2 regions of the Geobacillus sp. PK12 genome follow, and region 1 is predicted to be linked to the other one. Evidence: predicted binding sites of a transcription regulator. Region 1 holds the regulator's gene; the other holds the start of a gene.
What was found. Region 1 encodes Rex, which represses fermentation and respiration genes when NADH is low (regulators of the CRP and FNR family bind a similar motif). Its sites were predicted from a motif close to TTGTGAAATATTTCACAA; they were not measured.

Region 1 (5,295 bases):
CGAATTTCTTTTTCCGTCTTTTCGGGGTAGGCGTCCCACAGCTCGTCAAGCACCCGTTTGTTCGATGACAAATCAGCTTGGTCTTGATCGTAATAGCCGATTTGGACGTTTGCGCCGTAGCGGAGCTCTCCTGTTTGGATAGGGAGTTTTCGGGCGATCGCCTTCAGCAATGTCGACTTGCCGATGCCGTTCGGCCCGACTAGGGCGACGCTTTCGCCGCGCGTGATGCGGAAGCTGATTTGGCGGATGATGGGTGCACCGTCGTCATAGCCAACGGCTATGTCTTCAGCGGTGAGCACTTCATAGCCGCTCGGTCGATCGATCGAGAACGAAAAGGAGGCTGATTTTTCATCGCCGACAGGCCGTTCGAGCCGTTCTATTTTTTCCAGTTGCTTTCGCCGGCTTTGCGCCCGTTTGGCCGTCGAGGCACGTGCGATGTTGCGCTGGATGAAGTCTTGGAGTCGGGCGATTTCTTCTTGCTGTTTCTCGTACCGTCTTAACTCTTGTTCGTATTGCTCGGCCCGCAACTCCAAATAGCGGCTGTAGTTGCCGGCATAGTGTTTGAGCGTGGCATTCGACAGTTCGTATACGTCGGTGACGATTTTGTCTAAAAAGTAGCGGTCGTGGGAAACAACCAGGACGGCACCGGGATAGGCTTGCAAGTACTGCTCCAGCCAGGCAAGCGTCTCAAGATCCAAATGGTTCGTCGGCTCGTCCAAAATCAATAAATCCGGCTTGGACAACAGCAATTTCCCAAGGGCAAGCCGCGTCCGCTGTCCGCCGCTTAACGACGAGACCGGCGTTGTTTTATAATCATATGAGGAAAACTGCAGCCCGTGCAAAACGGAGCGGATGTCGGCTTCGTATTGGTAGCCGCCTTGTTCTTTGTATTGTTCTTGCAGCTCGTCATACATTTTCAGCGTTTTTTCATAGCGAGCGGGATCGGCGAGTACGTCCGGGTCGCCGAGTTGCATGCTGAGTTCGGCGAGCTGTTTTTCGAGTCCTAGAAGCGGGGTGAATACCTCAAGCATTTCGTCCCAAATGGAACGCGGCGAGTCGAGCCCGCTGTTTTGCGCCAAATAGCCGATTTTGATATGGTTTGGTTTGATGATTTTGCCGCTGTCGAAAGAGAGTTCACCGGCGATGATTTTCAACAATGTCGATTTTCCCGCTCCGTTGCGGCCGACAAGGGCGATTCGGTCGCGGGACTGTATTTCTAGTTTTATATTCGATAAAATAAGGTCAGCGCCGAAATATTTCGTGAGCCCGTGCACTTGCAAAATGATCATGTCCGTCACCTCGCGAATAGTTTAACGCAAGTCGCGAAAACGGTCAAAGACGAATGATGAAAAATCGTGTATAGTGTATAAATGGAGGAGATTGTATTGTCATCGTTCACTCATTTCAATGAACAAGGGCGCGCGAAAATGGTTGATATTACGCACAAAGAAGATACTGTGCGAGTGGCTGTGGCGCAAACGAGCGTGACTGTCAGCCGGGAAATTTACGAAAAAATGACGAGCAATGCGATCGAGAAAGGGGATGTGCTCGCCGTCGCTCAAGTGGCGGGGGTGATGGCGGCGAAGAAGACAGCTGACCTTATTCCAATGTGTCACCCGCTTATGTTAAAGGGTGTGGACATTGCTTTTGCTTGGGAAAACGATGGAGAAGCGCATAAGCTCGTCATCACGGCAACGGTGAAAACGAAAGGGAGCACAGGAGTGGAAATGGAAGCGCTGACGGCCGCTTCGGTCTGTGCGTTGACAGTGTACGATATGTGCAAGGCGCTTGATAAAGGAATGGTCATCGGTCCGACGTATTTGGTCGAAAAAACGGGCGGGAAGTCTGGCCATTACCGACGGAAAACCGATTAGCTAGGGGATGAGATCATGAGCAACGAACAACCGAAAATTCCGCAGGCAACCGCCAAACGGCTGCCGCTTTACTATCGGTTTTTGAAAAACTTGCACGCTTCCGGCAAGCAACGCGTCTCCTCTGCCGAGTTGAGCGAGGCGGTGAAAGTCGATCCGGCGACGATCCGCCGTGATTTCTCCTATTTTGGCGCGCTTGGCAAAAAGGGATACGGGTATAATGTCAATTATTTGTTGTCGTTTTTCCGCCGGACGCTTGAAGAGGATGAGGTGACCGAAGTCGCCTTGTTTGGCGTCGGCAATTTAGGCACCGCCTTTTTAAACTATAATTTTTCGAAAAACAACAATACGAAAATCGTGATGGCGTTTGATGTCGATGAGCGGAAAGTAGGGACGACAGTCGGCGGGGTGCCGGTCTATCATCTCGATGAGTTGGAGGAGCGGCTTCACGAAAACATCCCGGTCGCCATTTTAACCGTGCCGGCCGCCGCGGCTCAAGCGCTGACCGACCGCCTTGTCGCGCAAGGAATTAAAGGCATTTTAAACTTTACTCCGGCGCGGTTGAACGTGCCGAACCATATTCGCGTCCATCATATCGATTTAGCCATTGAGCTGCAGTCGCTCGTCTATTTTTTGAAAAACTATCCATCGCCATCGTAAAAAGGAGAGAACAACACATGAAATATTTGTTGCTCGTTGCTGTGATTTTGTTGCTGTTTGGCACGAAAAAGCTGCCGGAATTAGGGCGGTCGTTCGGCCAGTCGCTTCGCGAGTTTAAAGACGCCACAAAAGGGCTCGCTGATGACGAAGAAACGAAAACCGACCGATGACAAGGCAGGATGGAGAAACAATGAATGACAAAGAAATGTCGGTGTATGAGCATCTGGGTGAACTGCGAAAACGGCTCATCATCGTGCTCATCTTTTTTGCTGCGGCGCTTGTCGTTAGTTTCTTTTTTGTCGATGATGTCATTTTGTATTTGCAGCGAACGGCCGAGGCGAAGCATTTGACCATGAACGCCTTCCGCCTCACCGATCCGATTAAAGTGTATTTTCAGTTTGCCTTTGTCATCGCGGCTGTACTGTCGGCTCCGGTGCTGTTGTATCAAATTTGGGCGTTTGTCAGCCCCGGTCTGTATGAAAAAGAGCGGAAAGTGACGTTAAGCTATATCCCGGCGTCGATCGTTCTTTTTTTAGCAGGCGTCAGCTTCGCTTATTTCGTCTTGTTTCCGTTTGTCGTTCGATTTATGAGCCGGCTGGCTGACCAACTAGGGGTTCAACAAATGATCGGCATTAATGAATATTTTCAGTTTTTGCTTCAGCTCGTGCTGCCGTTTGGCATCGTGTTTCAGCTGCCGATCGTCGTGTTGTTTTTCACCCGCTTAGGGCTTATTACGCCGCAGCTTCTTGTTCGCATCCGCAAGTATGCGTATTTGGCGCTGCTTATTTTAGCGGCGGTCATTACGCCGCCGGATGTGCTGTCGCAAGTGATCGTCATGATTCCGCTCACCATTTTGTATGAAGGAAGCATTTGGGTGGCGCGCATCGGCTATCGGAAAGCGCAGCGAGCAGCCGAGGAGGAAGGCAAATGAGTGAGGCGGGACGAAAAACATTGAGAGGAAAGCGAGCAAGGCCGGGCCAAACGAAGGGGCCGTCTCAAAAGCCGCAACACAGGACTTTGAGGCCGGCCTCTTGTTTTTTGTTTCCATTTTCACGATATGATCGCCGTCATGAGACTGATGTTCTGGTCCCTTCCCGTCCGAATCACGGGAAGGGGTCAGCGTTTTGAGGCGAAAAGAAGGCGAAGGGCGGTGCCGAAATCAAAGGCAGCGAGCGCCGCTAAAGCGATGGTGGAGACGTTCCAAACCGTTTCATGAGCACTTTCGATGGCCAAATACGTAAACATTGAGCCTAAGACGAAATACGGAAGCGAAAACAGCTGAGGGTTTCGCATCATAGCCAAACCCTCCAAACGGCGAGCGGCAGCTCGGACTGGCGCATCATGTTCTCAATCTCGTCGGCCAACAGCGTCTGCATGGCGACGACGAACGTATTCATGGCGACATGGGCGAAAATCGGCACGAAAATGCGTCCGGTTTTCGCGTATAAAAACGCGAATACCATCCCCATGGACGTGTACAAAAGCAAATGCTCCGGCTCCATATGGACAAGGGCAAACAAGAGCGAACTGACAAGCGCCGCCAACCAAAAGTTGTATTTTTCATAAAGCGAGCCGAAAATGATTTTGCGGAAGATAATCTCCTCCAAAATCGGGCCGATGACGGAGGTGACGACGATAAGCAGCGGCGTCAGGCGGATGATATCGATGATTTGCCTTGTATTTTCCGACCCTGGTTTGATGCCGAGCAACCGCCATTCGATGTTGGCGGCGATGCTTTGCGCCGTGAGCGCCAAAAAGACGCCCAAGACCGCCCACATCCACGAGGAACCAAGCGGCAGCCGCCGCATCATTCGTTCGTTGCGGTCACCGCGGAGCAGCCATAGGATAATGACAAAAGCGAGCAGGAAACTAATGATCGCCCAATACCCGGAAGCCAGTTTGGCGGCTTCGAGGCGGCTTTCCGTTCCTTGGCCGACGCCGAGGGCGCGAAGAAGCGGCACGCCGACAAAGGCGGACAGCTGCATGACGATATACGTGATGATGACGTACCAGTGGTTGCGTTTCAAACCCTCTACCCCTTTTATTTCAAATTATATCCGTATTGTAGCACATGTATGGCGAAAATAGTAAGAAAACTGCATCCTCGCATCCCACCTCACCGCCGTAAAAAAATTAACCGGAGCCGCTTATCAGTCCGAGGAATGTGAAATAATGAAAATGAGCTCCGCGCGGATGGGGAGTAGAGGCAAAACAACCGGCTCCTTTTGCTCTTTCTTCTTTAGGAGAGAAAAACAGTTATTTTTTTGCATTTCCTACTTGCAAAACGGAAAGAAGTTCATTAATATTATAAGTGTGTTAGCACTCGATAGTGATGAGTGCTAATAAGAACGGCGAAAACTATCGTTAAGGAGGTCGTTTCCCGTGTTGAAGCCATTAGGCGATCGCATTGTCATTGAAGTCGTGGAAACAGAAGAAAAAACGGCGAGCGGCATCGTGCTGCCGGATACGGCGAAAGAAAAACCGCAAGAAGGCCGCGTTGTCGCTGTCGGTGCAGGCCGCGTGCTCGATAACGGCCAACGCATCGCGCCGGAAGTCGAAGTTGGCGACCGCATTATCTTCTCGAAATATGCGGGCACAGAAGTGAAATACGACGGCAAAGAATACTTAATTTTGCGCGAAAGCGATATTTTGGCTGTCATCCGCTAATATATGCGTTCATCACATAAACATTCCGAAAACATACTGGGTACTTAATCGGATACTTAACTTGTGGCACGCAGTCCAACAATTTCATAAGGAGGTA
Region 2 (5,295 bases), on a different contig from region 1:
TATATACAAAAGCAGCAAACCGACGGAAAACAATTTTTTTCGCATTGGCACTTCATGAGAAACGAAAAATTCGAACAAAAACGGTAGAAAACGCCGGACATGGACGATGAACCGAAGCCGTTTCCACCATTTGCGCATGTCATCCCCTCCGCTTTTTGTTCTTTTTGAAGCCGAACCTATCTTCTTTTACGATTATCTTCCCCCCTTTTGTTTCATGACATGAAAGAAGGCCTTTACCATCCTTGGTAAAGGCCTTCATAAGTAAAAGAGACCTTTACCCACATCGGTAAAGGTCTCGCTAACAACGTCGCCGTTGCCAACAAAGCCGAGGGCGTGCGCCCTGAACTGACGACTTTGCTGTTAAAGCTACTCCCCTTTAACAAAAGAAACTATATTCGTTTTTATATTTCCATGATATTCAATATTTATACCTGTTGTCAACTCTTTTTCTTGACAAGAAATGAATCCAATTTATTGCCCCGCCGTAAACTTCAAACCAATGACTCCGACAAGAATGCAAAGCAAAAACGTCACCCGCGGCGCGTTGACCGGCTCGTTTAAAAACAACATGCCGACCAAGGCCGCCCCGAGCGCTCCGATTCCCGTCCACACCGCATAGGCGGTGCCGATCGGCAACGTTTTTATCGCCAGTGATAAAAAGTAAAAGCTCGCCGCCATCCCCGCAATCGTCACAACAGAAGGCCAAAAGCGGGCAAACCCGTTCGTATATTTCAGCGCGATCGCCCATACAACTTCGAACAAACCAGCAACTATTAAACAAACCCACGCCATGCCCCGTCCTCCTTTTTTAGCGAAAATAAAAAAGCCGCGAGAACGATCGAAACGATGCTCCTCCCGGGCTTTTGTCCCTCCGTGTACGCGAGCCGCGCCGCGCGTTTTCTCTCGGTCACAGGCCAGCCGTCTGGCAGCTGCGGAACCCTAGAAAACATTCCCTGTATTTACTTGGCTGCCAATCAGTATAACACGTCAGCCAAACGCTTGCAATCCATCCGCCTTCCGCGTATTTCCGACAGATGAAGGCCGAGGGGGCCCCCATCCGTCTTACACCGGGTCGTTATCGACGCCGCTGTACGATTCAATCGCTTGATCCAGCGCCCGATACGCCTCAGCGAAGGCGTTCGTCGCCGATTCATCTCCAGCCTCGGCCAGCTCCATTCGTGCATTGCGCGCATGGGTGACGGCGCGAATGACGTCTTCAATCATTTGTTTCTTCTCCCCAGAGCTCGCCTTCAATTGTTCAAGCTCATGGAGCGCCCCGTCAAGGCTCGTCGAACGCGGCTCTTCAAATGCCTGCTCCAATTGTTCTTTTACACGTTGCAGCACTTCTTTCATGATCGCCCACCCTTCCTTGATTCGTTGTCATCCGCTAGTGTGAGCGATTGGCGGCAAACTATGCATCCTTGTCTCCATCGCGTTCAGTCATTGATCCGTGCATCTTTCAATCCGGCCCAAAAGGCGGCAACGACGGAAAGGGCAACAATCATCAGCGGCGCATACATGATCAAAAACGTTTGCATCATCCTTTCCCTCCTTCCCATTTCCCTTTGACGTACGCTTTATTGAACAAAAAGAGGCGCATCAACAAATACAAAGACGGGATGAGCAGCAACAGCCCCGCGATAAACGCCGCAATTAACGCCACCGCCATCGTTTCATTGGTGAACCCATCGTAAATCGTCAAGTGCGGGTAAAGCAAATACGGATAATGCGAAATACCGTACGCATAAAATGCAAACGCGTATTGACACACCAGTGCGATAAACGCCCGGCCGAACCGTTGCTTTTTCCAAAGCCAATACACGGTAGCGGCAAAAAACAAAAATGAAACAGCCAACATCCATGCCATCTTCCATAAGTTGGCGTAATGCTCCGGATTATGGTAGCGCAGCTGGTAAATAATGAGCAGCGCCGACAACATCGTCGGCCCGCTCCAAAGAAGGGCATAGCGGCGCAGCAGCTCCCGCGCCCGCTCATCCCCGGCCGCGTTCGCATAATACGTCAAAAACACGGCGGAAATGTAAAGGACGCTTGTAACGCTCAGTAACACGACGCTCCACGACAGCGGGCTGGCAACCAACGCACCGTAATCAAGCGCCAATGCATGGCCGTTTTTTTCAACAAATCCGCCTTCCGAAATCGTCAAAACGATCGACAGCGAGGCAGGAATCAACAAGCCTGTCAATCCGTAAACAAGCAAATACCAGTTCCGCTCCGTCCCTCCGTAGGTGTGAAACGCATAGTACGAGCCGCGAATGGCGAGCAAAACAATCGAAATGCTGGCCGGAACAAGCAACACCGAGCCATAATAATACGCCGTTTTCGGGAAAAAGCCGACGATTCCGACAAAGAAAAAGACGAGAAAGACGTTTGTCACTTCCCATACTGGCGACAGATAGCGCTGGATGATGCGATGCAAAATATGTTGTTTGTTCGCCCAATGGCTGTAGGCGCTGAAAAACCCAGCTCCGAAGTCGATTGAAGCCACGATAATGTAGCCGAACAAAAACAGCCATAGCACCGAAATCCCGACCACTTCGAGCGTCATGGCGCCACCTCCCCGCGCTCCGCCAGCTCCCGCTCAATCGGGTTTTGGCGAAACAAACGGACAAGGACGATCACGCTTGCGATTCCTAATACGAGGTATAACGCACAAAACAACACAAGCATCACATCGACATGGGCAGACGATGTTGCGGCCTCGGCCGTTTTCATATAACCGCGCAAAATCCATGGCTGCCTGCCGACTTCCGCCAAGTACCATCCGGCTTCAATCGCGATCATCGACAACGGCCCCCCTGCGGTCAACAATCCAAAAAACCAGTTTTTCGCTGTCCATTTCCAACGAAAAATCGATCCAAGCCAATAAGCAGCCGATAAAATCATTAAAAACACGCCAATCGTCACCATGGCATCAAACAAATAGTGGATATAAAGCGGCGGGCGCTCATCTTTCGGAATGTCGTTCAGCCCCGTCACGACCGCCCCCGGGTGGTTGTGCGCCAAAATGCTTAACGCATATGGAATTTCAATGGCATACTTCACTTCCCCATCCTCCGTCAGCGTGCCAAATAACAAGAGCGGCGCGTGGGAGCTCGTTTCAAAATGCCATTCGGCCGCCGCCAGCTTTTCCGGCTGGTATTCGGCCAAAAACTTGCCTGACAAGTCGCCGACAAGAGCGCTCGCTACGGAAAAAATGAGCGCCGTTTTCATCGTCAAATGAAGCGCCTTGCGATGGTACACGTGTCGGTTGCCCTTCCATAAATGCCACGCCGCGATCGAAGCGAGCACGAACGCCGACGTCATATACGCCGTCGCCAGCACGTGGGCGACTTTTGTCGGCATGGCCGGATTGAACATCGCGGCGATCGGGTCGATGTTGACGAGCTCGCCGTTTTTCATCTCAAACCCTTGCGGCGTGTTCATAAAGGCGTTCACCATCGTAATAAACATGGCCGAAGCCGAAGAGCCGACCGCCACCGGAATGAGCAACAGCAAATGTTTTTTCTGGTTTTCAAATCGGTCCCATGTATACAAATAAATCCCGAGAAAAATGGCTTCAAAAAAGAAGGCGAACGTCTCCATAAACAGCGGCAAGCTGATCACTTGGCCAGCCAGCTGCATAAAGTTCGGCCATAAAAGCGACAGCTGCAAGCCGATCGCCGTTCCGGTCACAACCCCGACCGCCACCGTGATGACAAAGCCGCGCGTCCAACGACGGGCAAGCAAAATATAATGCATATCATGTTTCCGAATCCCAATCCACTGGGCAATGGCGATCATAAGCGGAATCCCAACGCCGATCGTGGCGTAAATGATGTGAAACGTCAGCGTCAACTCTGTCAGCACACGGCTGAGCCACACTGAATCATACTCGCGCATATTTCATCCCCCCTGTGAAAACAGCCGTCCCATCAACGAAACGAACACGGCGGCCGCCGCCAAAAAACTAATCCATATGAGCCACGTTTCTTGCCGTTTCCACACGTTCATTCCCCTCCGTAAAGTCCTACATGACATAATTGTGATAAACATCACAAACCAGTTGTGTTTATTATCCCATAAACTTCCCGCTCTTATCCATCGCAAATTCGAATAATTTGTGACATTTTTCACATATCTGCCGTGACAAACAAAAAAAGCAGGATGCCCCTGCCGTTCGTGATCACAAATACTTCCGATGCACCGTCTTCCCGTCATACGTAAACAACATCGGCTTCTCTTCAACAACCGTCTCCATATGGACCGGACGGCCCCACAACTGATAAATGTATGGCAGCACTTTTTCCAAATACTTCAGATCGAGTTCGATCCCTTCATACCAATGTTTTAAATACAGCTCTCCGTTGCGCATATAATCGCCGTCATTGACCGTGATATACGGGAATCCGCCGTTCACCCGCATGCTGACGAGTTGGTCGCGGATATGTTCCCAATGCTTGTCGACAATTTTGTAATCTTTCCCTTGTTTTTGGAATAAGTACATATCTTCCCGCATGATCAGCTCTTTCGTCAAATAGTTGCGCAAAAACGAAATATCGGATTCCAGCTCGCGCACTTCAAAAATTTTCGCCCGTCCTGAGCCTGGCTTGACACCGTATTTTTTCATCTCTTCCGTCGGGTTGTTCCAGCGCTCTTCGATGTCCTCAAAAATTTTCAGCCCTAAATAGTACGGATTGATGCCGGTGCGCGACGGCTGCACAACGTTGGCATTTAACTTCGCGAATTCAATGGCTTCATCGCTCGTTAAGTCCATTTCCCGCAAAATGCGCTGATGCCAATACGTCGCCCAACCTTCGTTTAGCTAAGGTGCTTAGACGATAAAACCTTAATAGTTTTTGTTTTCTCATAATTACCTAAACAATACATTACGTCTAGTGTATGCTCAATTAAATTCTTTAAAACCATATACCAAAAACCCCTAACCTTTAACTAATCAAAAAATCAGTTTTCATATACATGTAACCGAAGAATATATTTCTAAATAAGAGGTAAAGTAAATAATAAATAAAAGAGGGGTATTCAAGATGTCAAGATATAACATCGTTGTTGGCTGTGGAAATATCAACTGTGCTAATAATAAGTATAAATTTGTTGTTCAGGCACTTTCTTTAGATGCAGCTCAAAAAACTATCCAATTATTGAATAACCGATACAAAAACAGATGTTCACATTGTGGAAACACCTTAAATTTCTATATAAATGAAGTTTCAGACAAGGATTTTTTTGATGAAGACATAATAATAAACTAAAAAGGACTCAAAAATGAGTCCCTTT

Region 2: the regulator Rex is predicted to act here: its motif matches at 4,119-4,136, upstream of ETR37_RS00495 (cytochrome ubiquinol oxidase subunit I).

What each region holds. Positions count from the first base shown of each region.
Region 1 is NZ_SDKL01000069.1:3,851-9,145, forward strand. It holds gene ETR37_RS17125 (ABC-F family ATP-binding cassette domain-containing protein) at 1-1,289, opposite strand, end outside; gene moaC (cyclic pyranopterin monophosphate synthase MoaC) at 1,386-1,874, shown strand; gene ETR37_RS17135 (redox-sensing transcriptional repressor Rex) at 1,890-2,531, shown strand; gene tatA (twin-arginine translocase TatA/TatE family subunit) at 2,549-2,701, shown strand; gene tatC (twin-arginine translocase subunit TatC) at 2,722-3,462, shown strand; gene ETR37_RS17150 (YdiK family protein) at 3,648-3,827, opposite strand; gene ETR37_RS17155 (CPBP family intramembrane glutamic endopeptidase) at 3,824-4,558, opposite strand; gene groES (co-chaperone GroES) at 4,914-5,198, shown strand.
Region 2 is NZ_SDKL01000002.1:19,201-24,495, reverse strand. It holds gene ETR37_RS00515 (YkvA family protein) at 1-138, opposite strand, end outside; gene ETR37_RS00510 (DMT family transporter) at 472-792, opposite strand; guanidine-I (ykkC/yxkD leader) riboswitch at 851-954, opposite strand; gene ETR37_RS00505 (hypothetical protein) at 1,063-1,353, opposite strand; gene cydS (cytochrome bd oxidase small subunit CydS family protein) at 1,437-1,538, opposite strand; gene ETR37_RS00500 (cytochrome d ubiquinol oxidase subunit II) at 1,538-2,566, opposite strand; gene ETR37_RS00495 (cytochrome ubiquinol oxidase subunit I) at 2,563-3,900, opposite strand; partial or broken gene ETR37_RS00490 (SpoVR family protein) at 4,184-4,822, opposite strand; gene ETR37_RS00485 (hypothetical protein) at 5,046-5,270, shown strand.